DNA from 2 places in the Cupriavidus sp. DF5525 genome. Region 2 is predicted to be linked to the other one. Evidence: predicted binding sites of a transcription regulator. Region 2 holds the regulator's gene; the other holds the start of a gene.
The links. The regulator FNR, encoded in region 2, switches genes on or off when oxygen is low (the NO sensors DNR and NnrR bind a similar motif). The targets are predictions, from matches to a motif close to TTGATNNNNATCAA.
Positions count from the first base shown of each region.

Region 1 (16,004 bases), 2.1 Mb from region 2:
CTTCGATGCGCTGCGAGATGCCGATATGCGGATCCTGCGGCAGGTACACCAGCGTGCGCCCGGCAATGCTCACCTGCGTGGACAGGCGCGCGCCCTTGGTGCCGATCGGGTCCTTGATCACCTGCACCATCAGCGCCTGGCCTTCGAACAGGGTCTTCTCGATCGCCAGTTGCGGCGTGGTGCCATTGCGGTCGGCGTCGCGCGGATGCCAGATGTCGGCCACGTGCAGGAAGGCGGCGCGCTCCAGGCCGATGTCGATAAAGGCCGACTGCATGCCGGGCAGCACGCGCACGACCTTGCCCAGGTAGATATTGCCGACCAGCCCGCGCGTGAGCGTGCGTTCGACATGTAGTTCCTGGACGGCGGCCTGCTGCACGATGGCAACGCGCGTCTCTTGGGGCGTGATGTTGACGAGGATGTCTTCAGTCATAGCGGTGAAACGCGGCGCCGGTGGCCCGGCTGTATAGGGTGGCCCGGCGCGCAGGCCGGGTCTTGTCTGGGCGCGGGGGCGGGCCGCTCAGAATTGCAGGCGGGCCTGGCGAAGTAACGCCGCCGTCTCAAACAAAGGCAAGCCCATGATACCTGAATAGCTGCCCGCGATCCGCTCGACGAACTCGGCCGCGCGGCCCTGGATGCCGTAGGCGCCGGCCTTGCCGAGCGGCTCGCCGCTGGCGACATAGCGCTCGATCTCGGCGGGCTGCATCAGGCGGAAGCTGACTTCGGAAACCGACAGTGCATGGCACATCCCGGTGGTCGATACCACCGTCACGGCGGTCAGCACGCGGTGCGTGGTACCTGACAGCGAGTCAAGCATGGCCGCGGCGTCGGCGTCGTCGGCAGGCTTGCCCAGGATGCGGCCGCCCAGGCACACCGTGGTGTCGGAGGTCAGCACCGGCGCGTCGGGCAGTGCCCGGCGCTCGCGTCGGCGCAGCGCGGCTTCGGCCTTCAGCGCGCACACGCGCTGCACGTAATCGTCGGGGGTCTCGCCGGGCAGCACGACTTCGAGCGCTTCAGCGTCCTCGTCGTCATCGGCAAGCAGCAGTTCATAGCGCACGCCGAGCTGGGTCAGCAATTCGCGGCGGCGCGGGCTCTGGGAGGCGAGGTAGAGGTAGTCGTGCATCGCGGGGGCGAAGATCCCGCCCGTGAAACCGGGCGGCGGAATCGGCATGGATGGAGAGCGTGCCGGTAGCCCGGCGGTGGCCCGCATTGTACCGCCAGCGGCGATAGCGACCGCCGGTGAGCGGCGGGCTCAGGCCCGGTGGTAAGGATGGTTCTGCGTGACCGACCAGGCCCGGTACAGCTGCTCGGCCAGCAGCACGCGCACCATGCCGTGCGGCAGCGTCAGGCTGGACAGGCGGATCAGGGTGCTGGCGCGCGCCTTCAGCGCCGGGTCGAGCCCGTCGGCGCCGCCGATCAGGAAGGCGACGTCGCCACCCTCGCGCTGCCAGTCGGTCAGTTGCGCAGCCAGTTGCACGGTGGTGAAGTCACGGCCGCGCTCGTCCAGCGCGACGATGCGGCACTGCTTCGACAGCGAGCCCAGCACCGTCTCGATCCGCGCGGCTTCGCGCTGCATCACCGTGGCGGCGTTGTTGCTGGAGGAGCGGGTTTCCGGCTTGACCTCGCGCAGTTCGATGCGCAACTCGGGCGGCATGCGCTTGGCATACTCGCTGAAGCCGGTTTCGATCCAGCCGGGCATCTTGTGGCCGACGGCCACGATCACCAGTTGCATGAGGACTTGTCTGCTGCGCGGCCAGCAGGCAGCCGCGCGCCCGGGAATCAGGCCGAGCGGGTGGTGCGCTTGCGGGCCGCCGGCTTGGCTGCGGCGGACTTGCTGGCTGCAGCCTTCGTTGCGGTCTTGGTAGCCGTCTTGGTGGCGGTCTTGCGTGCCGTGGTGCCGGCGGCGGTCTTGCGCGGTGCCGCGGCGTGGGTGCCGGTCGTCTTGGCGGGGGTCTTGGTGGCCGTCTTGGTTGCCGTGGTCTTGGTGGCGGTCTTGCGGGCCGGCTTGCGGATGGTGGCGATCGCGTCCGGGTCGGTGTCCTCGTGGCCCATCGGCGGCGACGGCTCCTTCATGCCTTCCGGCAGGCGGGCCAGCGCCGGGCGCAGGCTGCTGGCGCGGCGCGTGCCGCGCACGGCGGGGACGTCGTCCTCGTCTTCTTCCATCGGCTCGCTGGCCTTGGCCAGGCCGCGGGCGCCGGTGGCGAGCTTCATGCGCACCGGCTTGTCGCCCCAGATCTCTTCCAGGTTGTAGTACATGCGCAACTGGGGTTGCAGGATGTGGACCACGGCGTCGCCGCAATCGACCAGCACCCATTCGCCGGTTTCCAGTCCCTCGACCGCCACGATATGGCCGCCGGCTTCCTTGACCGTATCCCGCACCGAAGCTGCCAGCGCCTTGGTCTGGCGATTGGACGTCCCGCTGGCAATCACCACCCGGTCGAACAGCTCGGTCAGGTGGCTGGTGTCGTACACCTTGATGTCCTGCGCTTTGACATCCTCGAGGCCGTCGACGATGGCGCGTTGCAGTTTACGAATATCCATGGTGTCTTCTTGTTCAGCTGAGATCGGTTGGGTGGTGGGCGCCGGGCCTGGTCAGACCCCGGTCACGCCCTGGCCGGGGGGTCACGTCCTCGCAGGAACGTCGCGGTACAGCCCGTGGCTTGCGATGTAGTGTGCCACGCCCGGCGGCAGTTGGTCATCTGCCGGCTGGCCGGTTGCCAGGCGCTGGCGCAGATGGGTGGAAGACAGGTCGACGGCGAGCGTCTGGTCGATCCACATCCGGCCGGAGGGCGTGCATTGTATCAGGTGTGTGTCGGCCTGGCGCTCGGCCAGCGCTTCCAGCACCGGGCCCTCCAGCGCGGCCAGCTCGAAGCGCGGGCGCGTGGCGGTGCACAGGTGCACATGTGCGAACAGTTCCTGCCAGCCGTGCCAGGTGTGCAGGCGCAGCAACTGGTCGGCGCCCATCAGCCAGCACAGCGAGGCCTCGGGGCCGTATTCGGCCCGTAGCTGGCGCACGGTGTCGATGGTGTAGCTGGGGCCGGCGCGGTCCACTTCCATGCGGCTCACGCGGACCTTCGCGCCGCCGTCCGCCAGCGCGGCGGCGGCCAGTTCGGTCATGGCCAGGCGATCGGCGGCGGGCGTCACGTCGGCGCCTTTCTGCCAGGACTGGCCGGTGGGAATCCACACCAGTTCGTCCAGGTCCAGGTGCTCGGTGCACAGCCGTGCCAGCGCCAGGTGGCCGACATGGGGCGGATCGAAAGTGCCGCCGAGGATACCGAGGCGGTAGGGACGGGAGGGGTGCGGCGGTTCGCCCGCGTCGGCGGCGGGCTTGCGGTGTTGCGCAGGATTGGCCATAGGTCTGCCGTCAGGCCCAGTCGCGTGCCGGCAGGAAGTCGGTATACAGCGCCGCTTCGGGGCTGCCCGGTTCCGGTTGCCAGTCATAGCGCCAGGTCACCAGCGGCGGCATCGACATCAGGATGGATTCGGCGCGTCCGCCCGACTGCAGGCCAAACAGCGTGCCGCGGTCGAACACGAGGTTGAATTCGACGTAGCGCCCGCGCCGGTAGGCCTGGAAGTCGCGCTCGCGCTCGCCGTAGGGGGTGTCCTTGCGCGCCTGCAGGATCGGCAGGTAGGCGTCCAGGAAGGCATCGCCGACCGACTGCATCATCGCCAGGCTGCGCTCGAAGCCCAGCGCCGAGAAGTCGTCGAAGAAGATCCCTCCCACGCCGCGAGCCTCGTTGCGGTGGCGCAGGAAGAAATATTCGTCGCACCACCGCTTGAAGCGCGGGTACAGCTCGTCGCCGTAGGGCGCGAGCGCCTGCTTGCAGGTGCGGTGGAAATGGGTGCAGTCGTCGGCGTTGCCATAGTACGGCGTCAGGTCCATGCCGCCGCCGAACCACCATACCGGCTCGGCCCCGGGCTTGACCGCCAGGAAGCAGCGCACGTTCATATGGACCGTGGGCACGTACGGGTTGCGCGGATGGAACACCAGCGAGACGCCCATCGCCTCGAAGCTGCGCCCGGCCAGTTCCGGCCGGTTGGCGCTGGCCGAGGGTGGCAGGGTATCGCCGCTGACGTGCGAGAAGCCCACGCCGGCACGCTCCATCACCGTGCCGCCTTCCAGGATGCGGGTGCGGCCGCTGCCGCGCAGGCGTTCGGTGGGCGGTTTCTCCCAGGCGTCGGTCAGGAACGGCTGGCCGTCGATGGCGCCGATGGCATCGGTGATGCGGTCTTGCAGGCCGAGCAGATAGGCACGGACTGCCTGGGAATCGATCATGGTTGGCGAAGGCGGATAAAACCGGCGGATGGACCGGCTGGATGACACGCCGGCAGCCTGTTGGCTGCCGGGTGGGTCACAGCATTGTCACGATTGTACCGGCTGGGGCGGCCGGGCGGTCGCTTGCGTCCGAAGCCGTCCGGCGCGGCGACTCAGCCGGGCCGGGGGGCGGGATCAGCGCTTGATGGCGCGGTAGCCGATATCGGTCCGGTACTGCATGCCGTCGAACTGGATCTGCTCGACCGCGGCATAGGCGGCGCGCTGCGCCGCCTTGACCGTGTCGGCCAGCCCGACCACGCACAGTACGCGCCCGCCCGAGGTCAGCAGCGTGCCGTCCTTGAGCGTGGTGCCGGCGTGGAAGGTCACGCTGTCGTCGGTCTCGGCCGGGATGCCAGTGATGGCGTCGCCCTTTCGCGGCGCGTCGGGGTAGCCGTAAGCGGCCATCACCACGCCCAGGGCGGTGCGGCGGTCCCAGTCCAGTTCGACGGCGTCGAGCTTGCCGTTGACGGCGTGCTCCATCACGTCGACCAGGTCGGTCTTCAGGCGCGCCAGGATCGGCTGCGTCTCGGGGTCGCCCATGCGGCAGTTGAATTCCAGCGTCTTCAGGTTGCCGTCCTTGTCGATCATCAGGCCGGCGTACAGGAAGCCCGTGTACGGGATGCCGTCCTTTTCCATGCCGCGCACGGTCGGCAGGATAATCTCGCGCAGCGCACGCGCATGCAGAGCGGGCGTGACCACCGGCGCGGGCGAGTAGGCGCCCATGCCGCCGGTGTTAGGACCGGCGTCGGCGTCCAGCAGGCGCTTGTGGTCCTGGCTGGTGGCCAGTGCCAGCACGTTCTTGCCGTCGACCAGCACGATAAAGCTGGCTTCCTCGCCTTCGAGGAACTCCTCGATCACCACGCGCGCGCCGGCGTCGCCGAGTCTGTTGTCGGCCAGCATCATGTCGACCGCCTGATGCGCCTCGTCCAGCGTCATTGCCACCACCACGCCCTTGCCCGCGGCCAGGCCGTCGGCCTTGATCACGATCGGCGCGCCCTGCGCGTCGATATAGGTGTGCGCCTGGGTGGCGTCGGAGAAGGTCTGGTAAGCAGCGGTAGGGATGCCGTGGCGCTGCATGAACGCCTTGGCGAAGTCCTTGGACGATTCCAGCTGCGCGGCAGCCTGGGTCGGCCCGAAAATGCGCAGGCCCTTGGCGCGGAAGATATCGACGATGCCCGCCGCCAGCGGCGCCTCGGGGCCGACCACGGTGAAGGCCACGCCTTCGCGCTCGGCAAAGGCGGCGATGACCTCGGGATCGGTCAGCGGAACATTCTGCAGGCGCTTGTCGAGCGCGGTCCCGCCGTTGCCCGGCGCGACGTACACCACTTGCACCCTGGGGGACTGGGCCAATTTCCAGGCCAGCGCGTGTTCACGTCCACCCGAGCCGACAACCAATACTTTCATGATCCACTGCCAGAAAAGAAACGCATGCAAAAAGGCGGCAGCTTGGGTCTTTGGAGCCGGGCTGCCGCCGATGGGGGCTAGATATGACTTAGTCTTCGATCACCGCGTTGGTGAAGACTTCCTGCACGTCGTCCAGGTTTTCCAGGGCGTCGAGCAGCTTCTGCATCTTGGCCGCGTCGTCGCCGGTGAAGCTGATTTCGTTCTGCGGCTTCATCACCACGTCGACCACTTCCGCCTTGAAGCCGGCGGCTTCCAGCGCAGTCTTGACCGCGGAAAAATCGTTGGGCGGGCAGGTCACTTCGATCGAGTCGTCGTCGTTGGTGACGACGTCGTCGGCGCCGGCTTCCAGCGCCGCTTCCATCAGCTTGTCTTCCGGCGTGCCTGGCGCGAACAGGAACTGGCCGCAGTGCGTGAACATGAACGCCACCGAACCTTCGGTGCCCATGTTGCCGCCGTGCTTGGAGAAGGCATGGCGCACTTCGGCCACGGTGCGGGTGCGGTTGTCGGTCAGGCAGTCGACGATGATGGCCGCGCCGGCCAGGCCGTAGCCCTCGTAGCGGATCTCTTCGTAGTTCGCGCCTTCCAGGCCGCCCACGCCGCGCTGGATCGCGCGCTGGATGTTGTCCTTGGGCATGTTCGCGTCCATGGCCTTGTCGATCGACAGGCGCAGGCGCGGGTTGGAGTCGACATCGCCGCCGCCGAGCTTGGCGGCCACGGTGATTTCCTTGATCAGGCGGGTCCAGATCTTGCCGCGCTTGGCGTCAGCGGCAGCTTTCTTGTGTTTGATATTGGCCCATTTCGAGTGACCGGCCATGATTCTCTCCGAGACGGAAAACGCTGTTGTGCGGTGATGGAATGCGGGGTCGCCATGCGCGCCGCGGCTGGGCCGCAAGGCCTCGGGACGGCGCGCGCCAGGTGACGGATATGCCTGGCGGCTGGCTATAATCAGCCCAGGATTTTATCACGCGGGCCTGCCCGCGCCGCTGCCGTGGCGAGCCCCGCGGCATCTTGTTATCAGGAAGATCATGGCCGACCCCATCCTTATCGCCAAGAACGCCGAACTTGAACTGGTGCTGCTGCCGCAGATGGGCAACCGCCATGGGCTGATCACCGGCGCCACCGGCACCGGCAAGACCGTCACGCTGCAGACGCTGGCGCAGGGGTTCTCGCGCCTGGGGGTGCCAGTCTTCATGGCGGACGTCAAAGGTGACCTGACCGGCATTTCGCAGGCCGGTCAGCTCTCGGACAAGCTCAAGCAGCGCCTGGCCGACCTGAACCTGCCGGAGCCGGCGTGGGGCGCGTGCCCGACCACGCTGTGGGACGTGTTCGGCCAGAAGGGCCACCCGGTGCGCGCCACGGTCTCGCACATGGGGCCGCTGCTGCTGTCGCGCATGCTGGAGCTGAACGACACCCAGCAGGGCGTGCTCAACCTGGTGTTCCGCATCGCCGACGCCAACGGCCTGCTGCTGCTCGACGCCAAGGATCTGCGCGCAATGCTGCAGCACGTCGGTGACAACGCTTCGCAGTACACCACCGAGTACGGCAATATCTCGGCCGCTTCGATCGGCGCGATCCAGCGCGGGCTGATCGCGCTGGAGTCCCAGGGTGGCGATGTGTTCTTCGGCGAGCCGATGCTTAACCTCGAAGACTTTATCCAGACCGAGAAGGGCCAGGGCGTGGTCAATATCCTGGCTGCGGACAAGCTGATGAACTCGCCGCGGATGTATGCCACCTTCCTGCTGTGGATGCTGTCGGAACTGTTCGAGAAGCTGCCGGAGGCCGGGGACCTGGACAAGCCCAAGCTGGTGTTCTTCTTCGACGAGGCGCACCTGCTGTTCAACGACGCCCCCAAGGCACTGCTCGACAAGATCGAGCAGGTGGTGCGGCTGATCCGCTCCAAGGGCGTGGGCGTGTACTTCGTCACGCAGAACCCGATCGATATCCCGGACACCGTGCTGGGCCAACTCGGCAACCGCGTGCAGCACGCGCTGCGCGCGTTCACGCCGCGCGACCAGAAGGCGGTCAAGGTGGCGGCCACCACCATGCGTGCCAACCCGAAGCTGGACGTGGAGACCGCGATCGGCGAGCTGGGCGTGGGCGAGGCGCTGGTGTCGTTCCTGGATGCCAAGGGCACGCCTTGCGTGACCGAACGGGCGTGGGTACTGCCGCCGGGAAGCCGCATCGGCCCGGCGACGGACGAGGAACGCAAGCAGTTGATCGCCAACTCGCTGGTGGCGGGTACTTACGAAACGACCGTGGACCGCGAGTCGGCCTATGAAAAGCTGCGCGGCAGCGTGGCGACGGTCGGCAATGGCAACGGCGGCACCGCCAAGGCTCCGGCCGGAAAGCCAGCCGGACAGCCAGCCGGCGAACAGGACAGCGGCTGGCTCGGCACCGCCGGCGAGATCTTCGGCACGCTGACCAAGGGCACTGGCAAGACCGGTCGCGGCGATTCGATCCTGGAATCGATGGCCAAGTCGGCCGCGCGCACGGTGGGCTCGCAGGTGGGCCGCGAACTGATCCGTGGCGTGCTGGGCAGCCTGCTCGGCAAAAAGAAGTAAGCGTCGGAAATAAGCAGGGCGGGCCGCGGTTGCGGCTCGTTACGGTCAGCGGCGTTGCGCCGTCTGCTGTGCCTTCGCGGCTTCCGCATCCTCGCGCATCTTGCGCGCGAACATGCGCGCGAAAAACCAGCCCATGCCGATGATAAAGACGATCACGCCCAGGCTCATCAGGCCGGTGCTGGTGCTGAAGAGGATCTTGAAGGCTTCCATGCTTGGCTCCCTGTGGATTGGCGGTGCGCGCCGGCGGATTGCCGCCAGTGCCTGCCGCCAGTGTAGGGAGCCACGCGGCGCGGACTATTGAGGCCGGTCAAGCCCGCTCAGGTCCGCACCAGGCGTGACGGTCAGTTCTTGGTGCCGAACAGCCGGTCGCCCGCATCGCCCAGGCCCGGCACGATATACGCGTCGCCATCCAGGTGGCTGTCGAGCGAAGCCACGAACAGCTTCACGCCCGGATGCGCCTTCTGGAACACCTCCACGCCCTCGGGCGCCGCTACCAGCGCGACGAAGGTGATGGCCTCGTCCTTGACGCCGCGGCGCTTGAGCACCTCCACCGCGTGCACGGCGGAATAGCCGGTGGCCACCATCGGGTCGCACAGGATGAAGCTGCGATCTTCCAGGTCCGGCAGCCGCACCAGGTACTCGACCGGGCGATGCTGCTCGTCGCGGTAGACGCCGATATGGCCGATGCGCGCCGAAGGGATCAGTTCGACCAGGCCGTCGCTCATGCCGACGCCCGCGCGCAGCACCGGCACGATGGTCAGCTTCTTGCCGGCGATCACCGGCGCATCCAGCTCGACCAACGGCGTCTCGATGCGGCGCGTGGTCAGCGGCAGGTTGCGCGTGATCTCGTAGCCCATCAGCAGCGTGATCTCGCGCAGCAGCTCGCGGAAGGTGCGCGTGGAGGTCTCCTTGTCGCGCATATGCGAAAGCTTGTGCTGGATCAGCGGGTGGTCGAGGATAAACAGATTGGGAAAGCGCGGATCTTGTTTCATGGCTGGCGGGGAGGGCTCGGCGGAAGAGGGTGAAGCGGGCGGCCGGTCCGGTGGACCCGGCCGCCACGCCGTTGCAGCCGGATTGTAATGGAAGCGGGCCGCCCTGCCCGTGGCTTCGTTTCAAGACCCCGCCCAGGCCAGCGCCGTCGGCGGGCGCCCTCGACCGCCGGGACCGCCGACGGGCTCGACGCTACCTTGCCCTAATCCAGCGCGCGGTTCCTCGACTCGATATCCACCATGAAAATGGCGATCGCCGCCAGGGCAAGAAATGACGAAAGGAGCGCAAGGGCAAGTGTGAACTGGGTAGCCATGATCGGGGCAATGATCGAAGGTGCGAAGAGGCCACCGAAGCGCGCCATCGCACCCGCAGTGCCCATTCCGCTGGCCCGCAGATCCGTCGGATACACCTCAGGCGTAAAGGCGTAAAGTGCTCCCCACGTACCGAGGAGCGCAAAGCTCATCAGCAAGGTGGAGCCGACGACGAGCGCAGTGGACTGGCCCAGGCTATAGAGCATGCAACCTGCCGCGCTGAGAAGCAGGAAGCCGATCAGGGTCGGTTTCCGACCCCAACGCTCGACGCCGTGAGCGGCGAGCGCGAAGCCGGGAAGCTGCACGAGCGCGAGCAGGATCAGGAACACTTGACCACGCATGAAGCCAAAGCCCTGGCCAGCCAGCTTCACCGGGAGATAAACGAAGACGCCGTAGTAGGCGATCGAGATGAGCATCCAGGCGGCAAGCAGGCAGATGCTGCGGCGTCGGCATCCGGCCGCGAAGAGCGCAAAAACCGATTTGCGCTCCATCGGCTGCGGCTCCAGGGAGCCAATTTCCACGGAAACGCGATTGGCGGCGGCTACACGCTGAAGCACGGCGCGTGCCTCTGCTGAGCGTCCCGCTTTATTCAGATAGAGCGGAGACTCGGGAACAAAGAACCGGAAGATCACGCCGACCAGGGCGGGGATGCCAGTGACGAGGAAGATCAGCCGCCAGGCGTCATCGCCTTGCGAAACGGCAACCAGGGCAAGAACGGCGAGCAAGATCGTGCCGACGGCCCAGAATGACTCCAGCAGGACCAGCCAGCGACCGCGCCGGTCGGAGGGCAGGAACTCGGCCATCATGGTGTAGTCAACGGGCAAAGTGCCGCCGACGCCGATGCCGGTCAGGAAGCGCAGCAACAGAAGCCACTGGAAGTCCGGTGCGAAGGCGGACGCGACACCACAGATCGCGTCGATGACCACCGCCATCATGAGCACGGGTCGGCGGCCGATCCTGTCCGCAAGCCGACCGAACACGAAAGCGCCAATCAGCATGCCGACAAAGAACATCGTACCGGTCTGCAAAGCCGTCGGTACGGGGATGCCAAATGTCGCAGCAATGGACGGCGCGGTGAAGCCGATCGAGAGCACCTGCATCGCGTCAGCGAGCCAGACCAGGCCGAATATGACAAAGAGCCGATACTGGAATCGACCGACACCGGCCGCGCGGATGCCTTGCTCGATAGTGATGGTTTGAGACGTCCCTACCCTCGCGCTTGGCTGGGGGGGCGAGCTTATCGTTGCTTCTGGGATTGTCGTTGTTGCCATTGATGAGATTGATGACGACATTTTGTCTACCTGTCTTTATAGGCTGGTTCTTGAACTCGGAAGCACACGTTTATCGAAGCAGGGCCAGACTACGGTACTCACTAATGCGTGATGCCATCGCACCGAGTTGCAACGAAACGTGGTGGCTACTTCAATCTGGCGAGGCTGGACTAACCCGGTAGCAATCTCGCAACACCTTCTTGATTCTGATACGACATAGTCACTCCTTGTTGTCTACCCTTGGTTGGTCCAGGCCCGGCCCCCGGTTGGCACGGCGGTGGACTATGCAAGCCCCGGGCCAGCGCTTCCGGTGATGTAGAGGGCCAATCTTTTGGTTGTGTTGTCTCGTCTGCCGCTTGCGGCGCGCCGTCCTTGTGCGGGGAGGCACCGCTGCGTGCTCACGCCGCACTCATGTAGTGCGCACTACATGATCGTTCAGCGTAAGCTACATGAAACTGGCGGGCAAGGCCGAATTGCGATTTCCCTCCTCGGGGTTTTCCCGCGCGTGGCGCGCATGTCGCCGGCGTGGGGGCGCACGCCTCCCTGCCCGGTGGCGAAGCGCCTTGCCCGGCACGGCGTATGTGCGGTCAGCGTGGATGCGGAGGGCGTGGCGAGCCGGCCCCGCGGTTCTCAGTTGGTATTAATGGGCAGGCGTCGCGCGCAGGCGCGCGACGGTGTTCTCCAGGTCCTGCCAGGCGGGTTGGTCGGGGGCAAAGCGAGCGCGCAGGTACTGCGCCAGTTGCGCGATCTGCCGGTCGTCGAGCGTGTCGGCGTAGGCCGGCATCGCGCCCAGCTCACTGTTGGGCGGTGCCGGCATGCCTTGCAGCAGCACCTGGATGACGTTGTCGGGCAGCTTGCTGTGCAGGTTGGTGTTGAGTGCGAGCGATGGCTTGACGCCGAACTGCGCGATGCCCTGGTCTGACTGGTGGCAGACCGCGCACGCGCTCTGGTACAGGCGTTCGCCGGGACCGTTCAGGGTGAGCGCGGCCTGCGCGCTGCGCTGCTCGATTCGCGCTGCCTGCGCGGCCAGCACCGAAGGCGCTGGCGGCGGTGTGCCGAACGAGGCCACGTAGTGCGCGATTGCGCGCACGTCGGATTCTGGCAACTGCGCGAGTTCTTCCACCACCGGCGCCATTGGTCCAGCCGCGGCGCCATGATGCGGCGCATACCCGCCGCGCAGATACGTGAACAGTGCCGCTTCGGTCCACGGCACCGGTGCGTGCGAGAGCGAGGTCAGCGGCGCTGCTTCCCAGCCTTCGGCACTGCCGCCGGTCAGGTACTTGCGCCCGCCCTGTTCCGCGCCGAGCGCGTTGCGCGGCGAATGGCAGGCACTGCAGTGGCCCAGGCCTTCGGCGAGATACGCTCCGCGGTTCCATTGCGCAGAGCGCGAGGGGTCGGGCTTGAATGGTTCGTTGCGATGGAACAGCAGGTTCCAGCCCGCCAGCAGTGGCCGCATGTTGAACGGGAAAGCGAGCTGGGTTTGCGGGACCTCGGACTTCACCGGCTCGGCGGCCATCAGGTAGGCATACAGCGCCTGCATGTCGGCATCGCTGACCTTGGCGAATGCGGTGTAGGGGAAGGCCGGGTAGAGGCGCCGCCCGTCGCGGTGGATGCCTTCGCGCATAGCGCGCTCGAACGCCGCGAACGACCAGTTGCCGATGCCGGTCTGCACATCGGGCGTGATGTTGGTGCTGTACACCGTGCCGAACGGCGTTTCCAGCGGCAGGCCGCCGGCATTCTTCACGCCGCCGGGCGCCGTATGGCACACCGCGCAGTCGCCTGCTGCGGCCACCAGGCGGCCCCGCTCCAGCGTGGCTGCGGAGTAAAAACCGGGTTCGGGCGGTGCGACCGGCGCGATCGGCGCACGCCACGGAAATAGCGTCGCGCACAGGCCGGCTGCGGTGGCGGCAGCGGCTGCAAGCCAGCCGCGTTTCTTGCGCCGGCTGCCGCGCTTGTCTTCACTCTCGGCAAGTGCCAGGCGGATGCGTTCGGCGCTGAAAGGCGGTGCGCGCAGGCGCACGCCGGTGGCATCGAAGATGGCGTTGGCGACTGCCGCTGCGGCGGGCAGCGTATCGGCCGGCCCCGCGGCGAGCTTGTCGTACCCGGTGAGCGTGCCGGCCAGGCGCACTTCCGGCAGTGCGTTGCCGGCCATCGCAGGCAGCGTCTGGGTCGTGGGTGCAGCGGATGGCCAGGTGTCGAAGGCAGGCGTGGCGGCTGTCAGTTGCAGTGCGGTGTCGGCGACTGCCTGTTCAAGCGAGCGCGTGGCGGGTACGGCTTGCGTGGGCGCCAGCGATTCGCTGTCGCGGCCCACGGTCACGCGCGTGACTGCCAGGTCGCCGGTGGTGCCGTCGACTTCCACTTCCGCCACCCACGCCGACCAGCTCTGGCTGGCATCGTGGTCGACGGTATGCGCATAAGCGAAGCCGCGGCCGCGCCGCACGTTGCCGGCCGCTGCGGCGGCACGCGGCGCGGCCGGCGTCCAGCCCGCGCGCTCGCTTACCTGCCATACCAGGGCCACGCCGCGCGCGTCGTCGAGATGCGCGAGCCGCAGCGCGATCGGATCGCTGCCTGATGCGGCGGCGATTTCGTCGAGATGGGATTCGCGCGCAAAGACCTGCGCGCGGGCGGCGGCAAGCGGTGCGGCGTCGAACGCGGCGATGTCGCCGACCGTGCCGACATCGACATTGGGAATGCGGTAGGGCGGAATGCCGGCGTTGCTTGCGTGGGCCGTGTCGGTGCCGTCCGTCACTGGCGACGGCGTATGCGTCAGCCAAAGCGCCAGCGGCACCGACGGCGCGGCGGTGCCGGCGAGCGTGGAAGCGTAGGCATCGATCGCATAGCCGGCGCGTGCGGTGTCGACGCGCACGGCCAGTACTGCGTCGGATAAGCCGATGTCGTCGGCGCACAGCCGGCGCATCACCGGTTTGCCGGCGGCATGGGCAAGCAGTGCGGCGTCGGCAGCGGCGTGGTGCGCCAGCAGCGCCGGGTCGGCGCCATCGTCCGGCGCTTGCCAGCAGGCCAGCGCCACCTGCTGCGGCACGATCCCCAGCAGCGCGGCCAGTTCCTCGCGCAACGCGCCCGGGCGCGTTGCGGGCAGCCACACATACAGCATGCCATCGCGCCAGTCGGCGATGACGGTGCAGCGGGCCTGGGCACGGGTGCCGGCCAGCGGCCACTGGTAGTCCTGCGCATGGCGCGTCGCGGCGTTGGCCAGCACGTCGCCGGCGTCGCCGCGTTGCGTAATCGCGCGACGCGGGACGGGTGCGCCGTCAGCGCGCGGCGGTGCCGACCAGCGCGCCTGCAAGGCATGTGCGGCATTGGCCGCCAGCGCATCGGTCTCCGCGATAACGCCAGCAAACTGGTTGCGGAGCACCACGGCGCGCACGCCCGGCAAGGCCAGTGCCGCGTCGCGGTCAGCACTCAGCAGGCGCGGCGACAGCGGCTTGCCATCGAGCCAGCGCAGGCCGGGCGGCGTCAGCACATGGGCGACGAGGCAGATCGCGGCCGGCGGCGGCGCAAGGTCCGCCACAACGCTGGCAGGCCCGGCCTGCGGTACGAGTCTTTGCGTCACGATGCCGCTCCCTCGGCGGCCTGCCGCTGCAGCACCGCGGCGCGCTGTACTGCGCGCACGATTTCCACATGCGTGCCGCAACGACACAGGTTGAAGCGCAGTGCCTCGCGGATCTGCGCCTCGTCGGGATCGGGGTTCTGCGCGAGCAGCGCCTTCGCGGTCATGATCATGCCGTTCAGGCAGTAGCCGCATTGCGCGGCCTGCTCGTCGATAAAGGCCTGCTGGACCGGGTCGGGCTGTGTCGCCGTGCCCAGTCCTTCCAGCGTGGTGACGGCGTGGCCGACCACCGCCCTGACCGGCAGCACGCACGAGCGCGCGGCCATACCGTCCACCAGCACCGTGCAGGCGCCGCATTGCCCCAGGCCGCAGCCATACTTGGGGCCGTTGCAGGCCAGGTCGTTGCGCAGGATGTAGAGCAGCGGCGTGTCAGGCGCCACGCTCAGCGTGTGCTCGGCGTGGTTGACCTGCAGCGTCAGGGGGCGGGGCGCGTTCATCGTGGGCTGGGGGCGGTTTGCACATCACGCATCGCGGCGCCGCGCCCCTTCGTCGGCGAGGGGCTGCGGCGGCATATTGCCTGCCGGCATGCTGTGCCGGCAGGCCAGGGTCAGGCAGGCATCAGGCCGCCGCGGACAGCGGCGTGCGCCCGGCCGACACCAGCGGCACGTCGAACACATCGTAGCCGAAACACCAGTCTGGGTTCTCGTTGCTGCGCAGCCAGGTGTTGTTGTGCGAGACCAGCTGGACCTTGCCGGCGCGCTCGGCGCGGTTGGCTTCATACAGCGCGAAGGCGCTGGCATAGTCGTCCACGCCGGCCTCGGTGAAGCAGCGCGTCAGCATGGCCGCATCCTCGATCGCCATCGCGGCGCCCTGCGCCATGTGCGGCTTCATCGGATGGCAGGCGTCGCCCAGCAGCACCATGCGGCCGCGGCTCCACAGCGGCAGCGGGTCGCGCTCCAGCAGCGGCCACTTCGTCACTTCAACGGTGCCTTCGATCAGCGATTGCACGCCTTCGTGCCAGCCGTCGAACGCGGCGCGCATTTCCTCGATGCTGCTCGGCACCCAGCTCTTGCTCATGTCCCACTCGGGCTCCGGCACGCCGGTCACGTAGTAGATCTCATCCAGCTTGCTGGTGTCGAAGTAGACCATCATGTGGCGGTCGTCCGTCCACCACTTGGTGCAGCGCTCGTGCGTGAAGCCCTTGACGCGCGCGATGGGGAATACCGCACGGTGCGCCACGTAGCCGGTGTACTTGGGCGGCTCGGCGCCAAGCAGGGTTTCGCGGATGCGCGAGTTGACGCCGTCGGCGCCGATCACGATATCGGCTTCTTCCACCGTGCCGTCGGTGAAGCGCAGTTGCACCACGTCGCCCTGGTCGGTGACGCTTTCCAGCTTCATGTTGAAGAACAGCGTGCCGGGCGCCACGGCATCGGTCAGCAGCTTGTGGAAGTCACCGCGGTGCACGGTCAGGTAGCTGGCACCGTAATGTTGCAGCGCGTAGTCGCCCAGCGGGATCTGCGCGATCACCTCGCCGGTCAGCCCGTCGCGGCTGTACCAGTAGTCGGGGTGGCAGCCCATGGCGTTGAG
Region 1 is NZ_CP168265.1:894,961-910,964, forward strand. It holds gene rng (ribonuclease G) at 1-430, opposite strand, end outside; gene ABNX08_RS04270 (Maf-like protein) at 518-1,120, opposite strand; gene rlmH (23S rRNA (pseudouridine(1915)-N(3))-methyltransferase RlmH) at 1,250-1,729, opposite strand; gene rsfS (ribosome silencing factor) at 1,777-2,538, opposite strand; gene ABNX08_RS04285 (nicotinate-nucleotide adenylyltransferase) at 2,620-3,351, opposite strand; gene hemF (oxygen-dependent coproporphyrinogen oxidase) at 3,362-4,273, opposite strand; gene purD (phosphoribosylamine--glycine ligase) at 4,448-5,716, opposite strand; gene ABNX08_RS04300 (YebC/PmpR family DNA-binding transcriptional regulator) at 5,805-6,530, opposite strand; gene ABNX08_RS04305 (helicase HerA-like C-terminal domain-containing protein) at 6,742-8,277, shown strand; gene ABNX08_RS04310 (DUF3149 domain-containing protein) at 8,323-8,487, opposite strand; gene upp (uracil phosphoribosyltransferase) at 8,619-9,269, opposite strand; gene ABNX08_RS04320 (MFS transporter) at 9,470-10,870, opposite strand; gene ABNX08_RS04325 (c-type cytochrome) at 11,490-14,420, opposite strand; gene ABNX08_RS04330 ((2Fe-2S)-binding protein) at 14,417-14,914, opposite strand; gene ABNX08_RS04335 (FAD-dependent monooxygenase) at 15,036-16,004, opposite strand, start outside.
Region 1: the regulator FNR is predicted to act here: its motif matches at 8,575-8,588, upstream of ABNX08_RS04310 (DUF3149 domain-containing protein).

Region 2 (16,004 bases):
CGCCCGAAGGCAAGCGCGACTATGTGGCGCGGCTGCAGCAGGGCGGAGCGGTGGTGCTCGCGGTAGGCGACGGCATCAACGATGCGCCGGTGCTGGCGCAGGCCCAGGTGTCGGTAGCGATCGGCAGCGGCGCGCCGCTGGCGCAGGCCGGTGCCGACGCAGTGCTGACGCACGGCGGCGTGGCCGAGATCGCCACCGCGCTGGCGGTATCGCGCAAGACGCGTCGCGTGGTGCGCCAGAACCTGGGCTGGGCCTTCTTCTACAACGTGGTTGCCATTCCGCTGGCGGCGACAGGTTTTGTCACGGCCTGGATGGCCGGCATCGGCATGTCGCTGTCGTCGCTGCTGGTGGTGGCCAACGCCTGGCGCCTGCTGCGCGCCGGGCGCAAGGGAAGCTGACGATGGAAACGCTCTACCTGCTGGTGCCGATGAGCCTGGTGCTGGTCGTGGTGATCGCCGGCGCGCTCTGGTGGGCCTTGCATGCGGGGCAGTATGACGACCTGGACCGGCCCGCCGAATCGATTTTGCTGGACAACGACAAGCCGTGAGTGCGCCGCCGTGCGCCTCCGACATGGCAATGCCGGCGAGGTTCACCAGGTGCCCTGACCGACTTGATAAAGATCAACGCACCGACCGTACGGTTTTTTTAAAGTCACACCGTCAGTAGGTTTTTTCTCTTCTCTAAGCTTGGGGGTCTGAATGGATGTCACTGCCGCGTCTTCACGCGTCGACACCTTCAATTACGGCGTCGTAAGACAGTTCGCTGTCATGACAGTAGTCTGGGGGATCGTCGGCATGGCCGTCGGCGTGCTGCTGGCAGCACAGCTGATCTGGCCGGAACTCAACTTCAACACGCCCTGGCTGTCGTTCGGCCGCCTGCGGCCGCTGCATACCAATGCGGTGATCTTTGCCTTTGGTGGTAGCGCGCTGTTCGCCACGTCGTACTACGTGGTCCAGCGTACCTGCCAGACACGGCTGTTCTGCGGCCCGCTGGCCGCCTTCACGTTCTGGGGCTGGCAGCTGGTCATCGTCGCCGCCGCCATCACGCTGCCGCTGGGCATCACCAGCTCCAAGGAATACGCCGAACTGGAATGGCCAATCGACCTGCTGATCACCGCGGTCTGGGTCGCCTACGCGATCGTGTTCTTCGGCACCATCGTCAAGCGCAAGACCAAACACATCTACGTGGCCAACTGGTTCTTCGGCGCCTACATCCTGACCATCGCGCTGCTGCATATCGTCAACAACATCGAGATGCCGGTGTCGCTGTGGAAGTCCTACTCGGCCTACGCCGGCGTGCAGGACGCCATGATCCAGTGGTGGTACGGCCATAACGCGGTGGGCTTTTTCCTGACCACCAGCTTCCTCGGGATGATGTACTACTTCATTCCCAAGCAGGCCGAGCGCCCGATCTACTCCTACCGCCTGTCCATCGTCCACTTCTGGGCGCTGAACTTCACCTACATGTGGGCCGGTCCGCACCACCTGCAGTACACCGCGCTGCCGGACTGGGCGCAGTCGCTCGGCATGGTGTTTTCGCTGATCCTGCTGGCGCCCTCGTGGGGCGGCATGATCAACGGCATCATGACCCTGTCGGGCGCCTGGCACAAACTGCGCACCGACCCGATCCTGAAGTTCCTGGTGGTGGCGCTGTCGTTCTACGGCATGGCCACGTTCGAAGGCTCGATGATGTCGATCAAGACCGTCAACGCGCTGTCGCACTACACGGACTGGACCATCGGCCACGTGCACTCGGGCGCGCTGGGCTGGGTGGCGATGATCTCCATCGGTTCGCTGTATTACCTGATTCCGCGGCTCTTTGGCGAGAAGCAGATGTACAGCGTGCGCCTGATCGAGTGGCACTTCTGGATCGCGACCATCGGCGTGGTGCTCTACATCGCCTCGATGTGGATCGCCGGCGTGATGGAGGGCCTGATGTGGCGTGCCACCCAGCCTGACGGCACGCTGACCTACGCCTTCGTGGAAGCGGTCAAAGCCAAGTACCCGTTCTACCTGATCCGCCTGCTCGGTGGCGTCTGCTTCCTGTCCGGCATGCTGCTGATGGCGTACAACACGGTCAAGACCATCGTCGGCAAGCGTGCCGTGGATGCACCGATCCCGGCCAGCATTCCTGCCTCTGCCCACTGATCAATCCAGGATAGAAAGATGTCCGACAAACAAAGATTCTTTTCCCACGAAACGCTGGAGAAGAACATCGGCTGGCTGATCATCTGCACGATCCTCGTGGTCAGCATCGCGGGTCTGGTCCAGATCGTGCCGCTGTTCTTCCAGCACTCCACCACCGAGCCGGATCCGGGTATCACCCCGTATTCGCCGCTGCGGCTGATGGGCCGGGATATCTATATCCGCGAAGGCTGCGTCGGCTGCCACTCGCAGCAGGTGCGCACGCTGCAGGCCGAGACCGAGCGCTACGGCCACTTCTCCACCGCTGGCGAGTCGGTCTTCGACCATCCGTTCCTGTGGGGCTCCAAGCGTACCGGGCCTGACCTGGCGCGCGTCGGCGGCCGCTATTCGGATGACTGGCAACGCATCCACCTGCGCAATCCGCGCGATGTGGTGCCGGAATCGGTGATGCCGTCTTACCCGTGGCTCGAAAAGGCCGAGTTGCCCACCAACGATATCCAGGCGCGCATGCGCGCACTGGTCAAGCTGGGCGTCCCCTACAGCGAAGCCGGGATTGCAAAGGCACCGGACGAGCTCAAGGGCAAGACCGAGGAAGACGCGCTGGTGGCCTACCTGCAAGGGCTGGGCACCAACCGCCGCAACGTGCGCGTTGAAACCGCCGCTGCCCCGGCACCGGCCAAGGAGTAAGCCATGGCCATGATCACTGCCATTGCGACCGTCGTGTCGATGGTCGTCTTCCTGGGGATCTGCTGGTGGGCGTGGTCCGCCGGCCGGCAGTCCGCCAATCGGGAATCCGCCATGCTGCCGTTCGCACTGCCTGACGAAACCACGACAACATCGAGCCGGAACACCTAGCCATGAGCGATTTCTTTTCCGATTTCTGGAGTTACTACATTGCCGCGATCGCGCTCGTCGGCATCGTCTGGTGCGTCTGGCTGCTGTTCTCGCAACGCAAGATCACCAAGACCGCCGGCGCCACCGAGGACACCGGCCACGTCTGGGACGGCGACCTGCGCGAGCTGAACAACCCGCTGCCGCGCTGGTGGATGTGGATGTTCCTGCTGACCTGCATTTTCGGGCTGGCCTACCTGGTGCTCTACCCCGGCCTGGGTTCGTACGCCGGCGTGCTGAAGTCCTCGACGCAAGGCGAACTGGCCGCCCACCGCGCGGCGCAGGAGCAGATGCAGAAGGAGATCTATGCCAAGTACCTGAAGATGGACGTCAAGCAGGTGGCGGGCGACCCGCAGGCGCGCGAGATCGGCCAGCGCCTGTTCCTGAACTACTGCGCGCAATGCCATGGTTCCGATGCACGCGGCAGCCGCGGCTTCCCGAACCTGACCGACGGCGACTGGCTCTACGGCGGCGAGCCGGAAACGATCCAGCAGACCATCACGAAGGGCCGCAATGGCGTCATGCCTCCGTTTGCCGCGACCATCGACGCCAAGCTGGCAGGGGACGTAGCGCAGTACGTGCGTTCTCTGTCGGGCCTGTCGTCGGATCCGATTCGTGCCTCGCGTGGCGAGGGCACCTTCAAGTCGACCTGCGCGGCTTGCCACGGTGCCGGCGGCAAGGGCAACCAGGCACTGGGTGCGCCGAACCTGTCCGACAAGGTCTGGCTCTATGGCAGCTCGGAAGCCAGCATCGTCGACGCCATCCTGAAGGGGCATAACAACCACATGCCCGCGCATGAGGAAATCCTGACGCCCGAGCGCATCCGGATGCTGACCGCCTATGTCTGGGGGCTGTCCAATACCGGCGGAGGTGCCGGGCAATGACAGGCGACTCATGTGAGCGGGCGCTGGCCGCCCGCGGGAGACCACGCCCATGAACGCACCCGGGAGGCAAGAGATGGCCCGGGCGGCCGACCCACAGCGGTCGGCTGCTGTGCCTGGCGAATCCTCTGACGAAACACTGTATGAGGTCCGCCGCAAGATCTATCCGCGCTCGGTGACGGGCGCCTTTTCCAGCTGGCGGGTCTGGCTGGTGATCCTGACCCAGCTGGTCTACTACGGCACGCCCTGGCTGCAATGGAATGGCCGCCAGGCCGTGCTGTTCGACCTTGGGGCGCGCAAGTTCTACATCTTCGGGCTGGTGCTGTGGCCGCAGGACGTCATCTACCTGGCGGTGCTGCTGGTCATTTCGGCGCTGGCGCTGTTCCTGTTCACGGCGATCGCGGGGCGCCTCTTCTGCGGTTACGCCTGTCCGCAGACGGTCTACACCGAGATCTTCATGTGGATCGAGCGGCGGATCGAGGGCGATCGCATCGCACGCATTCGCCTGGACGGTGATCCCTGGAGCCTGCGCAAGCTGCGCCTGAAAGCGACCAAGCACTTCCTGTGGGTACTGATCGCGCTGTGGACCGGATTTACCTTCATCGGCTATTTCGCGCCGATCCGCGAGTTGGGCGGAGAGGTACTGGCGCTCTCGCTCGGGCCATGGCAGGCGTTCTGGATGCTGTTCTACGCGTTCGCCACCTGGGGCAACGCCGGCTTCATGCGCGAGCAGGTGTGCAAGTACATGTGCCCGTATGCGCGCTTCCAGAGCGTGATGGTGGACCGCGACACCTATGTCGTCACCTACGACGTTGGCCGCGGCGAGCCGCGCGGCAGTCGTTCGCGCAAGACCGACCACTACAAGGCGGGCCTGGGCGATTGCGTCAACTGCAGCATCTGCGTGCAGGTGTGCCCGACCGGGATCGATATCCGCGACGGCCTGCAGTACGAGTGCATCGGCTGCGGCGCCTGCATCGACGCCTGCAACCAGGTCATGGACAAGATGGACTATCCGCGCGGCCTGATCCGGTACACCTCGGAAGACGCGATGCGCAAGGGCCTGTCCGCGGCGGCGTCGCGCAAGCGGCTGCTGCGTCCGCGCGTGATCATCTATTCGGTGATCTGGATTGCGTTGATGGCGGGCTTCGTGGCCTCGATTGCGCTGCGCACGCCGCTGAAGGTGGACATCATCCGCGACCGCGGCGCGCTGGGCCGCGAAGTGGAAGGGCGCTGGATCGAGAACGTCTATCGGCTGCAGCTGATCAACACGACCGAAGGACCGATGCGCATCAGCGTGCGCGCCGACAGCGACGAGCTGAAGAACCTGACGGTTGAATACGACAAGCAGGCCGAAGCGCTGGCGCCGACCTCCAACCGGCTGTTGCCGATCCGCATCCGCGTTCCGATTGAGAACGCGGCGCAGGGTACGCACAAGATCAGCGTGACGGTCACGAGCGAAGGCACGGAGCGGGGGAGTGCCGAAATCCGGCAATCCACCAGTTTTATCGTGCCGCGCGATTTGTAAAGCTAGGATGGTGTGGCGCGGTTATGGATCCGCGCCGCACCGCTGCAGATAAGGGGGGCAAGATGAATCGGCAAGGCAATCCGTGGTGGAAGGAACCGTGGCCGTGGCTGTTGATGAGCGGCCCGCTGGTGGCGATGGTGGCGTGTGGCGTGACCATCTGGCTCGCGTCCTCGCATCCTGACCTGCCGGTGCAGGGGGCAACGCGGCATGGACTGGTGGTCGAGAAGGTCGGAGCCGCGCCGCGCAAGGCTGCCGCAGCGAGGCAACCATGAGGCTGCGCTGGCTGATGTGGGTACTGTGGCCCGGGTTCCTGATGGCGGGCTTTGCAACCGCGACGGTCTTTTCGGTCGTGGATCCGGGCGACCTGAAGTTCTTCGGCCACCCGGTCGACGCGTCACGCGAGTCGGTCTATACGATCGGCTTCCTGTTGGCGTGGGCGTTCTGCGCGCTGTCCAGCGGGCTCACGCTCTACACCATGCCGACCCGGCTCAGCGATACCGACGAACTTGAATGACGTTTGAAATTGCCATCGCCGGTGCGGCGATGGCAGTGCGATGCGCGCTCAGCAGGAGCGGCTGTAGAGTTGCTTGATGCCGGCGATGTCCACCAGCTTGACGTGGCGCTGGCGAATCTGGATCAGGCCCGCTTCGGCAAAGCGGGAGAACAGGCGGCTGACGGTTTCGAGCTTCAGGCCCAGGTAGCTGCCGATCTCTTCGCGGCTCATGCGCATGACGAATTCGGAGGCCGAATAACCGCGCGCCGACAGGCGCTCGGACAGGTTGATCAGGAAGGCGGCCAGCCGTTCCTCGGCGCGCATTGAGCCCAGCGTCACGAGCATCAGCTGGTCGTGCGTGATCTCCTTGCCCATCAGGCGCAGGAACTGGTGCTGCAGCGACGGCAGCCCGGCGGACAAGGTCTGCAGTTCGTTCATGCGCACCACGCAGACTTCGGTATCTTCCAGCGCCGTGGCATCCGATGCGTGCTGCATTTCACCCAGCCCGTCGAGGCCGACGATTTCGCCGGGGAGGTGGAAGCCGGTAATCTGCGAACGGCCGTCTTCGGTGGTGACGTGCGTCTTCAGCGTACCGAAGCGGATGGCATAGACAGCGGTGAGCGGATCGCCCATGCGGTACAGGGTCTCGCCTTTATGAACGCGAATGCGTTCCTGCACCAGCGTGTCCATCTTGGCAAGATCTTGCTGGGACATGCCTACCGGAAGGCACAGTTGCCCCATCGCGCATGTGGAGCAACGGGGCGACATCTCGGTAATGGGAATGGAGGTGAGCAATTGGAACCTGCAAGAATGGCTGCGAGGGCACGACCCCAACATTTTACCGTGCGATGTGATGCGGCAGGGAGTCAGAATTGACATTTGGTGTGCTTATTAGCGTTTTTCTGCTGGCCCTGCTTGGCGGGGTGCATTGTGCCGCCATGTGTGGCGGCCTTGCCCTCGCGGTGGAACAGCGGCGCGACGCCATCGCGACGGTGAACTTCGTGAAAAACCGGACCGCGTGGTTCGGTGAGTTGCTGGCAATGCACATCGGCAGGATCTCGACCTATATGCTGCTGGGTGCGTTGTTGGGCGCGGTCGGTGCCACCGCATGGAAGCAGGACTACCTGCCGGTGCAGCGCTGGCTGTTCGGTGCGGGCAGCGCCATGCTGCTGTGGTCGGGCTGGCGGCTGCTTCAGGGCAATGCGTTCACCCTGGCCTGGCTCGAGCGCTTGGCGGCATGCGCCACCGCTACGGTGGCTGGCCAGCTGGGCCGCCTGGCCGGCGGCATGCCGGCATTCGTGCGGGCCCGTGGCGGGCTGGCGCGGCGCTATGGGGTGGGGCTGGCCTGGGGCCTGGTGCCGTGCGGCATGGTCTATGGCGCGCTGACGCTGGCACTGCTGGCGGGCAACGCCGGCTCGGGGGCGCTGGTGATGGGCGTGTTCGGGCTGGGCACGCTGCCCAACCTGCTGGTGCTGTCCGGCCTGTCGGGCTACCTGCGCACGCTGTCCAGGCGGCGTGGCATACGCCTGGGGGCTGGGGTCGCGGTGATGGCGTTCGGCGGGCTGGGCATCGCCCGAGCGGTGCTGCTGCCACATTCCCTGGCCGGGCAGGGTTTCTGCCTGGTGTTCTGAGGCGCCGCCGCCGCATGGCGCAACGGATGATGGTTGCAGGCTGGGGCGGGAATGCCATACAATCGCCTGCATTGCGGTATCGCGCGGCGCGATGTGGCGAGCAGCGCCAGGCGGCCTTCATATCAGAAGGCGCGCTCAGGGGCTACGGGAAGCGGAAGGTTTTCGAGGCCCGGCCCGTCCCGCGGTCCATCCGGTTCAAAAGATCTGGCTCAAAAGTCCGGCTGGCACCGCGGTGTTGGAGATGCCGGCCTTGCTCCCGATATCCGTTTTTTCTTGCGTCCGAGGCGTTCAGTTCGCCGACAGCATCGTCCGTTGAGTGCGGGCGCGCGACGCAAGGGGTTCGCTGACCGGCCCAAGACGGCCTGCGAACGATCTCCTGCCGGACCGACCCGGCATTCGATGCAAAGAAAGGGAAGTGCACGGCTTGGATGCGGCAGGCATCCGGGTTAGCTGCGCAATGAGATGGCGATGGCATTCGGCATCGCTGTATCCAAAATCTCCGGTGCCCCGGATCCGTCCGGGAGCAGGTGCAAAGACAGGCTGCACACCATCAACATGAATACCCAAGAGGCGAAGATCGTCCTCGAGACGGCGCTGATCTGCGCGCAGGAGCCCTTGCGCGTCAATGATCTGCGACGGCTGTTTGACGATGACGTCGGTGCGGACACGATCCGCGTGCTGCTCGACGAGCTGCGCCAGGACTGGCGCCAGCGCGGTGTGGAACTGGTGGCCCTGGCGAGCGGTTGGCGTTTCCAGAGCCGCCCGGAAATGCGTGAATACCTTGATCGCCTCAATCCGGAAAAACCGCCAAAGTATTCGCGTGCGGTGATGGAAACGCTGGCGATCATTGCCTACCGGCAGCCGGTGACCCGCGGCGATATCGAAGAGATCCGCGGGGTGACCGTCAGCACGGAAGTGATCAAGAAGCTGGAAGACCGCAGCTGGATCGAGGTCATCGGCCACCGCGACGTGCCGGGCCGGCCGGCGCTGTACGCGACCACCAAGGCGTTCCTGGACGATCTCGGCCTGCGTACGCTGGATGAACTGCCGCCGCTGGAAGACGCCCAGGCGCAGGCCCAGGCTGCCCTGCTGGAACAGCAGGCCATCGATTTCGAGGAGCTGGCCGCGATCAAGCCAGTCAGCGCCGACGAGGAGGCGTTTGCCGATCCTGTGGCGGTTCCGGCGCCCGCCGCGGAACAGCAAGCTGCCGAGCTGCAACCGCCCGTGGCGCAGGGCGTTGCAGGCCAGCCGGAAGGGCTGGCGGCCGAGGCTGGCGAGATGGTAGCGCCGGTCGCCGGTGAGAGCACCGAGAGCACCGAACGAACCGAGGGCGCCGAAACCGCCAATGGTTTCGACGTCCAGCCGCGACAGCAGGCCAGCGAAGGCGCTGACCCCGTGGATGACCTTATCGAACCTGCCGAGGCCGAACCCAATCCGGACGGGGCGCGCAGCGAACTGCCAGAAGACGGTACGCCGCCGCACCCGAGCGAGCACGACGAGCGCGTGCCGAACTGAACAACATGCAACATCCGATAGTGAATACCTTGTCTGATTCCGTAGAGCAAGACGCCCGCCATGCGGGTGCATCCGCCGATACCGGCGCCGCAGAACCCGGATCGGGCAGCGAAGCCGCGCCCCGCCGCAAGGGGCTGCGCCGCGGGCTGAGGAACCTGGTGGCATCTCGCCGCCAGGCAGCGCAGGATCGCGATGCCGGCCGCGCCGAAGGTGCCGAGGCACCGGTGCAGGGCGAGGCCGGCGAGGCAGCCGCCGCGTCTGCGGCGGCGCCTGCGGGCGGACGCGGTGGCCAGCGTGGCCGCGGCAAGCGCAAGACGGGTCAGGGCGAGGGTGGCCAGGGCAGCCAGGGTGGGCACGCCTCGACCACCAAGGCCGAGAAAATCGACCGCGCCGCCAAGGGCGAAGGCGCCGACAAGCCCGAGCAGGCCGGCCGCAAGCGCAAGCCGGGCCAGCAGCGCGCCGGCAAGGGCGCTGCGCCCGCCGAAGTGCAGGGCGCCGGCGCCCGCCAGCAGGGCCGCCGCAAGGACGGCGCCAAGCCGCAGGCGCAGCGCAAGGGGCAAGGCCAGGCCCAGCCCGGCGCGGACAAGGGTGCGGCGAACAGCGAAGACCTGTTCCGCTTCGTGATCTCCGAGCAGTACGACAAGGACGACACCGTCATTCCGCGCACCAAGGCCAAGCCGGTGCGCGAGCTGTCGGCCGAGGACGACGCCCCCAAGCTGCACAAGGTGCTGGCCGAGGGCGGCCTGGGCTCGCGCCGCGAGATGGAAGAGCTGATCCTGCAGGGCCGCGTCTCGGTCAACGGACTGCCTGCTCATATCGGCCAGCGCATCCTGCCGGCCGACCAGGTCCGCGTGAACGGCAAGCTGATCCATCGCAAGGTGTCGACCAAACCGCCCCGCGTGCTGCTGTACCACAAGCCGGCCGGGGAAATCGTCAGCCAGTCCGATCCGGAAGGCCGTCCGACCGTGTTCGACAACCTGCCGCGCATCAAGACCGGCAAGTGGGTCGCGGTGGGTCGCCTGGATTTCAATACCGAAGGCCTGCTGATCTTCACCACCTCGGGTGATATCGCCAATCGCTTCATGCATCCGCGCTACGGTGTGGAGCGCGAGTACGCGGTGCGCACGCTGGGCGAACTGGCCGAGGCCGATCGCCAGCGCCTGCTGCACGGCATCAAGCTGGACGACGGCGAAGCCAACTTCCTGCGCATTGCCGATGGCGGCGGCGAGGGCGTCAACCAGTGGTACCACGTGGCGTTGACCGAAGGCCGCAACCGTGAAGTGCGCCGCATGTTCGAGGCGGTCGGCCTGACCGTGTCGCGCCTGATCCGCACCCGCTACGGCCAGTTCCTGCTGCCGCGCGGCCTCAAGCGCGGCCGCTGGCAGGAAGTCGAGCCCAATGACGTCAAGGCGCTGATGGCCGGCGTCGGCCTGAAGGTGCCGGGCAAGAGCGAGCAGCCCAGCAAGGGCGCGACCAAGGTCGGCGGGCGCAAGCAGCGCACCGAAGCCGCCATCGCCGGCATGCCGATGCACACCGGCATGGATGGCCTCCCACGCTACGAACAGGGCGGTGCCCGTGGCGGCAGCCGCGGCGGCCAGCCGGATCCGATGAAGACGTCGATGGGCTATATCAGCCACGGCCCCACGCTACTGACCTCGCACGCGGCCAATCTGGGCGGCGGGCGCGGCACCGGCCCACGCCAGGCGCGCGGTGGCGGTGGCGCCGGCCTGGGCGGGCAGGGCAAGCCGCCGCGTCGTGGCGGCGGTGAAGCGAACGGAAATGTGATGCCGAAGGCGGCAAAGCCAGGTGGAAACCGCACGCCGCGCGGCGGTGGCAGCGGCGGTGGTGGCGGCGGCGGCGGTAACCGCGGGGGAAACCGCGGCGGCAATCGCTGAGTGCTCGATGCTGCTCATGGCGGGTAAAAGACCCGCCGGCGCAGCCCGCAGTGTGCGACTATGTCAGGCTTTTGCCTTTTCGACATAATCAGCGTATAATTCAAGTCTATTCAAAAAGCCATCCTCGTCGAGGATGGGCGAATGATGGGCATTGCGCCCATTTTTTTTTGGTTCGCCCGTTTTCGGCCCCGCGCTCCGGCGCGAGGCGCGGATGGCGGACAGGCAGGGCTGCAGCAGGGTCGTCCCGGACGGCACCGGCGGGTTTGCCTGCCACGGTGTTGATGGCCATTACTCGGGATAACAGTGCATCTGGCAGATTTGATCGAAACCACCCTTAACGGCATGGGATATGAGCTTGTTGAGCTCGAGCGTGCCCCCGCCGGACTTCTGCGTGTCTACATCGATCAGCCTGAAACCGGCATTGCCATCGAGGATTGTGAAAAGGTGAGCCGCCAGCTCACCCACGTGTTTACGGTCGAGAATGTCGACTATGAACGCCTCGAGGTCTCGTCGCCCGGACTGGACCGGCCGCTGAAGAAGCTGGCCGATTACGGCCGCTTTGTCGGCGCAGAGGCGCGCATCACGCTGCGCCTGCCGGTCAACGGGCAAAAGAACTTTACAGGGATCCTGCAGGCGCCCACCGGGGAGGCGGGCGCGGAGAAGGTCGGCCTGGAGTTCGAGGGCAAGGATGGCCCGGCGCTGCTGGAATTTGCCGTATCCGATGTCGACAAGGCACGCCTGGTGCCGGTATTCGACTTCAAAGGAAATCAAAGAAAAGGGAACAAGCAATGAGCCGCGAAGTTCTGTTGCTCGTCGATGCGCTTGCGCGTGAGAAGAACGTCGACAAGGATGTGGTATTCGGTGCCCTGGAGGCGGCGCTCGCCTCGGCCACCAAGAAGCGTTTCGAAGAAGACGTGGATATCCGGGTCGCGATCGATCGCGAGTCGGGCGAGCATGAAACCTTCCGCCGCTGGCTGGTCGTTCCCGATGATCAGGGTCTGCAGGAGCCGGACAAGCAGATCCTGCTGTTCGAAGCCCGCGATGAGAACCCCAGCATCGAGCTGGACGACTATATCGAGCAGCAGATCGAGTCGGTCGAGTTCGGCCGCATCGGCGCGCAGGCTGCCAAGCAGGTGATCCTGCAGCGCATCCGCGACGCCGAGCGCGAGCAGATCCTGAACGACTACCTGGATCGCGGCGAAAAGATCATGACCGGCACGGTCAAGCGTGCCGACAAGAAGGGGCTGATCGTCGAGTCCGGCCGCGTGGAAGCGCTGCTGGCCCGCGACCAGATCATCCCGAAGGAAAACCTGCGCACCGGCGACCGCGTGCGTGCCTACATCCTGAATGTGGACCGCGCAGCGCGCGGGCCGCAGATCGAGCTGTCGCGCACCGCACCCGAGTTCCTGATCAAGCTCTTCGAGAACGAAGTGCCGGAGATGGAACAAGGCCTGCTGGAGATCAAGGCCGCTGCCCGCGATCCGGGCGTGCGCGCCAAAATCGCGGTGGTGGCGCACGACAAGCGCATCGACCCGATCGGCACCTGCGTCGGCGTGCGCGGCACCCGCGTCACGGCGGTGCGCAACGAGATCGGCGGCGAGGCCGTGGACATCGTGCTGTGGTCGGAAGACCCGGCGCAGTTCGTGATCGGCGCGCTGGCACCTGCACAGGTGCAGTCGATCGTGGTCGATGAAGAGAAGCACAGCATGGACGTGGTGGTCGACGAGGAAAACCTCGCCGTCTCGATCGGCCGCAGCGGTCAGAACGTACGCCTGGCGTCCGAGCTGACCGGCTGGCAGATCAACATCATGACCCAGGAAGAATCGGCGCAGAAGCAGGCCGAAGAGAGCGATGTCGTACGCAAGCTGTTCATGGCCAAGCTGGACGTGGACGAGGAAGTTGCCGACATCCTGATCGAGGAAGGCTTCTCCACGCTGGAAGAAGTGGCCTATGTCCCCATCAGTGAAATGATGGAGATCGAGGCCTTTGACGAAGACACCGTCAACGAGCTGCGCAATCGCTCGCGTGATGCGCTCCTGACGATGGAACTGGCCCGGGAAGAAAAGGTGGAAGAGGTGTCGCAGGACTTGCGCTCGCTCGACGGCCTGAACCCGGAACTGATCGGCAAGCTGGCCGAAGGCAATATCCATACGCGTGACGACCTGGCCGAACTGGCCGTGGACGAGCTGGTCGAGATGACCGGTGTCAACGATGAAGAAGCCAAGGCGCTGATCATGAAAGCACGGGAACATTGGTTTAACTGAGGGACACGGCCGGGCCGGCCTATACCTGGCCCGGGCGCGCTTTCCGCATACGATTGTCCCGACGAAGAAACCAAGCATTGAAAGGGTTTGAATGGCAAGCACAACAGTTGCCCAACTGGCCGCAGAACTGAGTCGCAGCGCAGCTGCCCTGCTGGAACAATTGCAGGCGGCTGGGGTGGGCAAAGCTGCGCCAGAAGACGTCATCACGGAATCGGATAAGACCAGGCTGCTGGACTATCTGAAGCGTTCGCACGGCCAGGCCGATGACAGCGCCCGCAAGAAGATCACACTGACCAAGCGCGAAACCTCCGAGATCCGTCAATCGGACTCCACCGGCAAGACCCGTACGGTCCAGGTGGAAGTACGCAAGAAGCGCGTGCTGATCAAGCGCGACGAGGCCCAGCCCGACGCACACGCTGACGCAGCCGAGGCCCAGGCCCCGGTCGTCGACGCCGCCGAGCAGGCACGCCGCGAAGAGGAAGAACGCCGCCAGTCCGAACTGCTGGCGCGCCAGGAAGCCGATGCCAAGGCCGCCCGCGAGGCAGCCGAGCGCGAGGAAGCCGAGCGCCGCGCCCAGCAGGAAGCCCTGGAAGCGGAGCAGCGCCGCCAGGCCGAACTCGCCGCCAAGAAGGTGGAGGAAGAGGCTGCCGCGTCGCGCGCCGTGACCGAGGCCGCGGAAGACTCCTCGCGCAAGAAAGCCGAGGACGAGAAGGCCCGAGTCGCCGCCGAACGCGCCGAGGCGCAGAAGGCCGCCGACGACGCCAAGGCCGCCGCCGACAAGGCTCGCGCCGAGCAGGAAATCGCCTCGCGCAAGCGTCGCGAGGCAGCAGAAGCCGAAGCCCGCGCCATCCAGCAGATGCTGAATGCGCCGGCACGCGTGCTGAAGGCGCCGTCCGAGCGCAAGGCCGAGGAAAAGAAGGCCGAGCAGACCGGCACGCTGCACAAGCCGGTCAAGCCGGTTTCCGCGACCGCTGCCGAAGCCAAGCCGGGCGACAAGAAGCCGGCTGCCACGACCACCACCACCACCGCCGACAAGAAGGGCAAGGTCGTCAAGGCCGGCACTTCGTCGACCTGGCAGGACGAAGGCTCGCGCAAGAAGGGCAGCGGCCTGAAGACGCGCGGCGATTCGTCGGGCGGCGTGGGCGGCTGGCGCGGTGGCCCGCGTGGCCGCGGCGGCAGGCAGCAACACGACGACAGCCGCAGCAGCTTCCAGGCGCCGACCGAGCCGGTGGTGCGTGAAGTGCATGTGCCTGAAACCGTCTCCGTGGCCGATCTCGCGCACAAGATGGCGGTGAAGGCGTCCGAGGTCATCAAGCAGATGATGAAGCTCGGCCAGATGGTGACCATCAACCAGGTGCTGGACCAGGAAACCGCCATGATCGTGGTGGAAGAAATGGGCCACAAGGCGTTCGCCGCCAAGCTGGACGATCCGGAAGCGCTGCTGGTGGTGGATGGCGAAGACCACACCGACGCCGAGCTGCTGCCGCGTCCGCCGGTGGTGACCGTGATGGGTCACGTCGACCACGGCAAGACCTCGCTGCTGGACTACATCCGTCGCACCAAGGTTGCCGCGGGCGAAGCCGGCGGCATTACGCAGCATATCGGTGCCTACCATGTGGAAACCGAACGCGGCGTGATCACCTTCCTGGACACCCCGGGTCACGAGGCCTTCACGGCCATGCGTGCCCGCGGCGCCAAGGCTACCGACATCGTGATCCTGGTGGTCGCGGCCGACGACGGCGTGATGCCGCAGACCAAGGAAGCGATTGCGCACGCCAAGGCTGCCGGCGTGCCCATCGTGGTGGCGATCAACAAGATGGACAAGCCCGAAGCCAACCCGGACCGCGTCAAGCAGGAACTGGTGGCCGAGCAGGTCCTGCCGGAAGAATACGGCGGCGACTCGCCGTTCGTGCCGGTGTCGGCCAAGGCCGGTACGGGTATCGACGACCTGCTGGAGCAGGTGCTGCTGCAGGCCGAAGTGCTGGAACTGACCGCTCCGGTCGATGCTCCGGCCAAGGGCCTGGTGGTGGAAGCCCAGCTCGACAAGGGCAAGGGCCCGATCGCGACCATCCTGGTCAGCAGCGGCACGCTCAAGCGTGGCGATGTGGTCCTGGCTGGCAGCGCCTACGGCCGTGTGCGTGCGATGCTGGACGAGAACGGCAAGCCGACCAAGGAAGCCGGCCCGTCGATCCCGGTGGAAATCCAGGGTCTGTCGGAAGTGCCTGCCGCCGGTGAAGAAGTGCTGGTGCTGCCGGACGAGCGCAAGGCGCGCGAAATCGCGCTGTTCCGCCAGGGCAAGTTCCGCGACGTGAAGCTGGCCAAGCAACAGGCCGCCAAGCTGGAGAACATGCTCGAACAGATGGCCGAAGGCGAAGTGCAGTCGCTGCCGCTGATCGTCAAGGCCGACGTGCAGGGTTCGCAGGAAGCGCTGGTGCAGTCGCTGCAGAAGCTGTCGACCGACGAAGTGCGCGTGCAGATCGTGCACGGTGGCGTGGGTGGCATCTCCGAGTCCGACGTCAACCTGGCGGCGGCTTCGAAGGCGGTCATCATCGGCTTCAACGTGCGTGCCGACGCCGGTGCGCGCAAGCTGGCCGAGCACAACGGCATCGATATCCGCTACTACAACATCATTTACGATGCGGTAGACGAGATCAAGGCGGCGATGTCGGGCATGCTGGCGCCCGAGAAGCGCGAAACCACGATCGGCCAGGTGGAAGTCCGCCAGGTGTTCCGCGTGCCGAAGATCGGCGCGGTGGCCGGCTGTA
Region 2 is NZ_CP168265.1:3,003,953-3,019,956, reverse strand. It holds gene ABNX08_RS14060 (heavy metal translocating P-type ATPase) at 1-398, shown strand, start outside; gene ccoS (cbb3-type cytochrome oxidase assembly protein CcoS) at 401-547, shown strand; gene ccoN (cytochrome-c oxidase, cbb3-type subunit I) at 699-2,147, shown strand; gene ccoO (cytochrome-c oxidase, cbb3-type subunit II) at 2,166-2,831, shown strand; gene ABNX08_RS14040 (cytochrome oxidase) at 2,835-2,999, shown strand; gene ccoP (cytochrome-c oxidase, cbb3-type subunit III) at 3,002-3,919, shown strand; gene ccoG (cytochrome c oxidase accessory protein CcoG) at 3,993-5,441, shown strand; gene ABNX08_RS14025 (FixH family protein) at 5,504-5,713, shown strand; gene ABNX08_RS14020 (hypothetical protein) at 5,710-5,955, shown strand; gene fnr (fumarate/nitrate reduction transcriptional regulator Fnr) at 6,004-6,729, opposite strand; gene ABNX08_RS14010 (sulfite exporter TauE/SafE family protein) at 6,807-7,565, shown strand; gene scpB (SMC-Scp complex subunit ScpB) at 8,121-9,080, shown strand; gene rluB (23S rRNA pseudouridine(2605) synthase RluB) at 9,086-10,975, shown strand; gene rimP (ribosome maturation factor RimP) at 11,279-11,767, shown strand; gene nusA (transcription termination factor NusA) at 11,764-13,239, shown strand; gene infB (translation initiation factor IF-2) at 13,331-16,004, shown strand, end outside.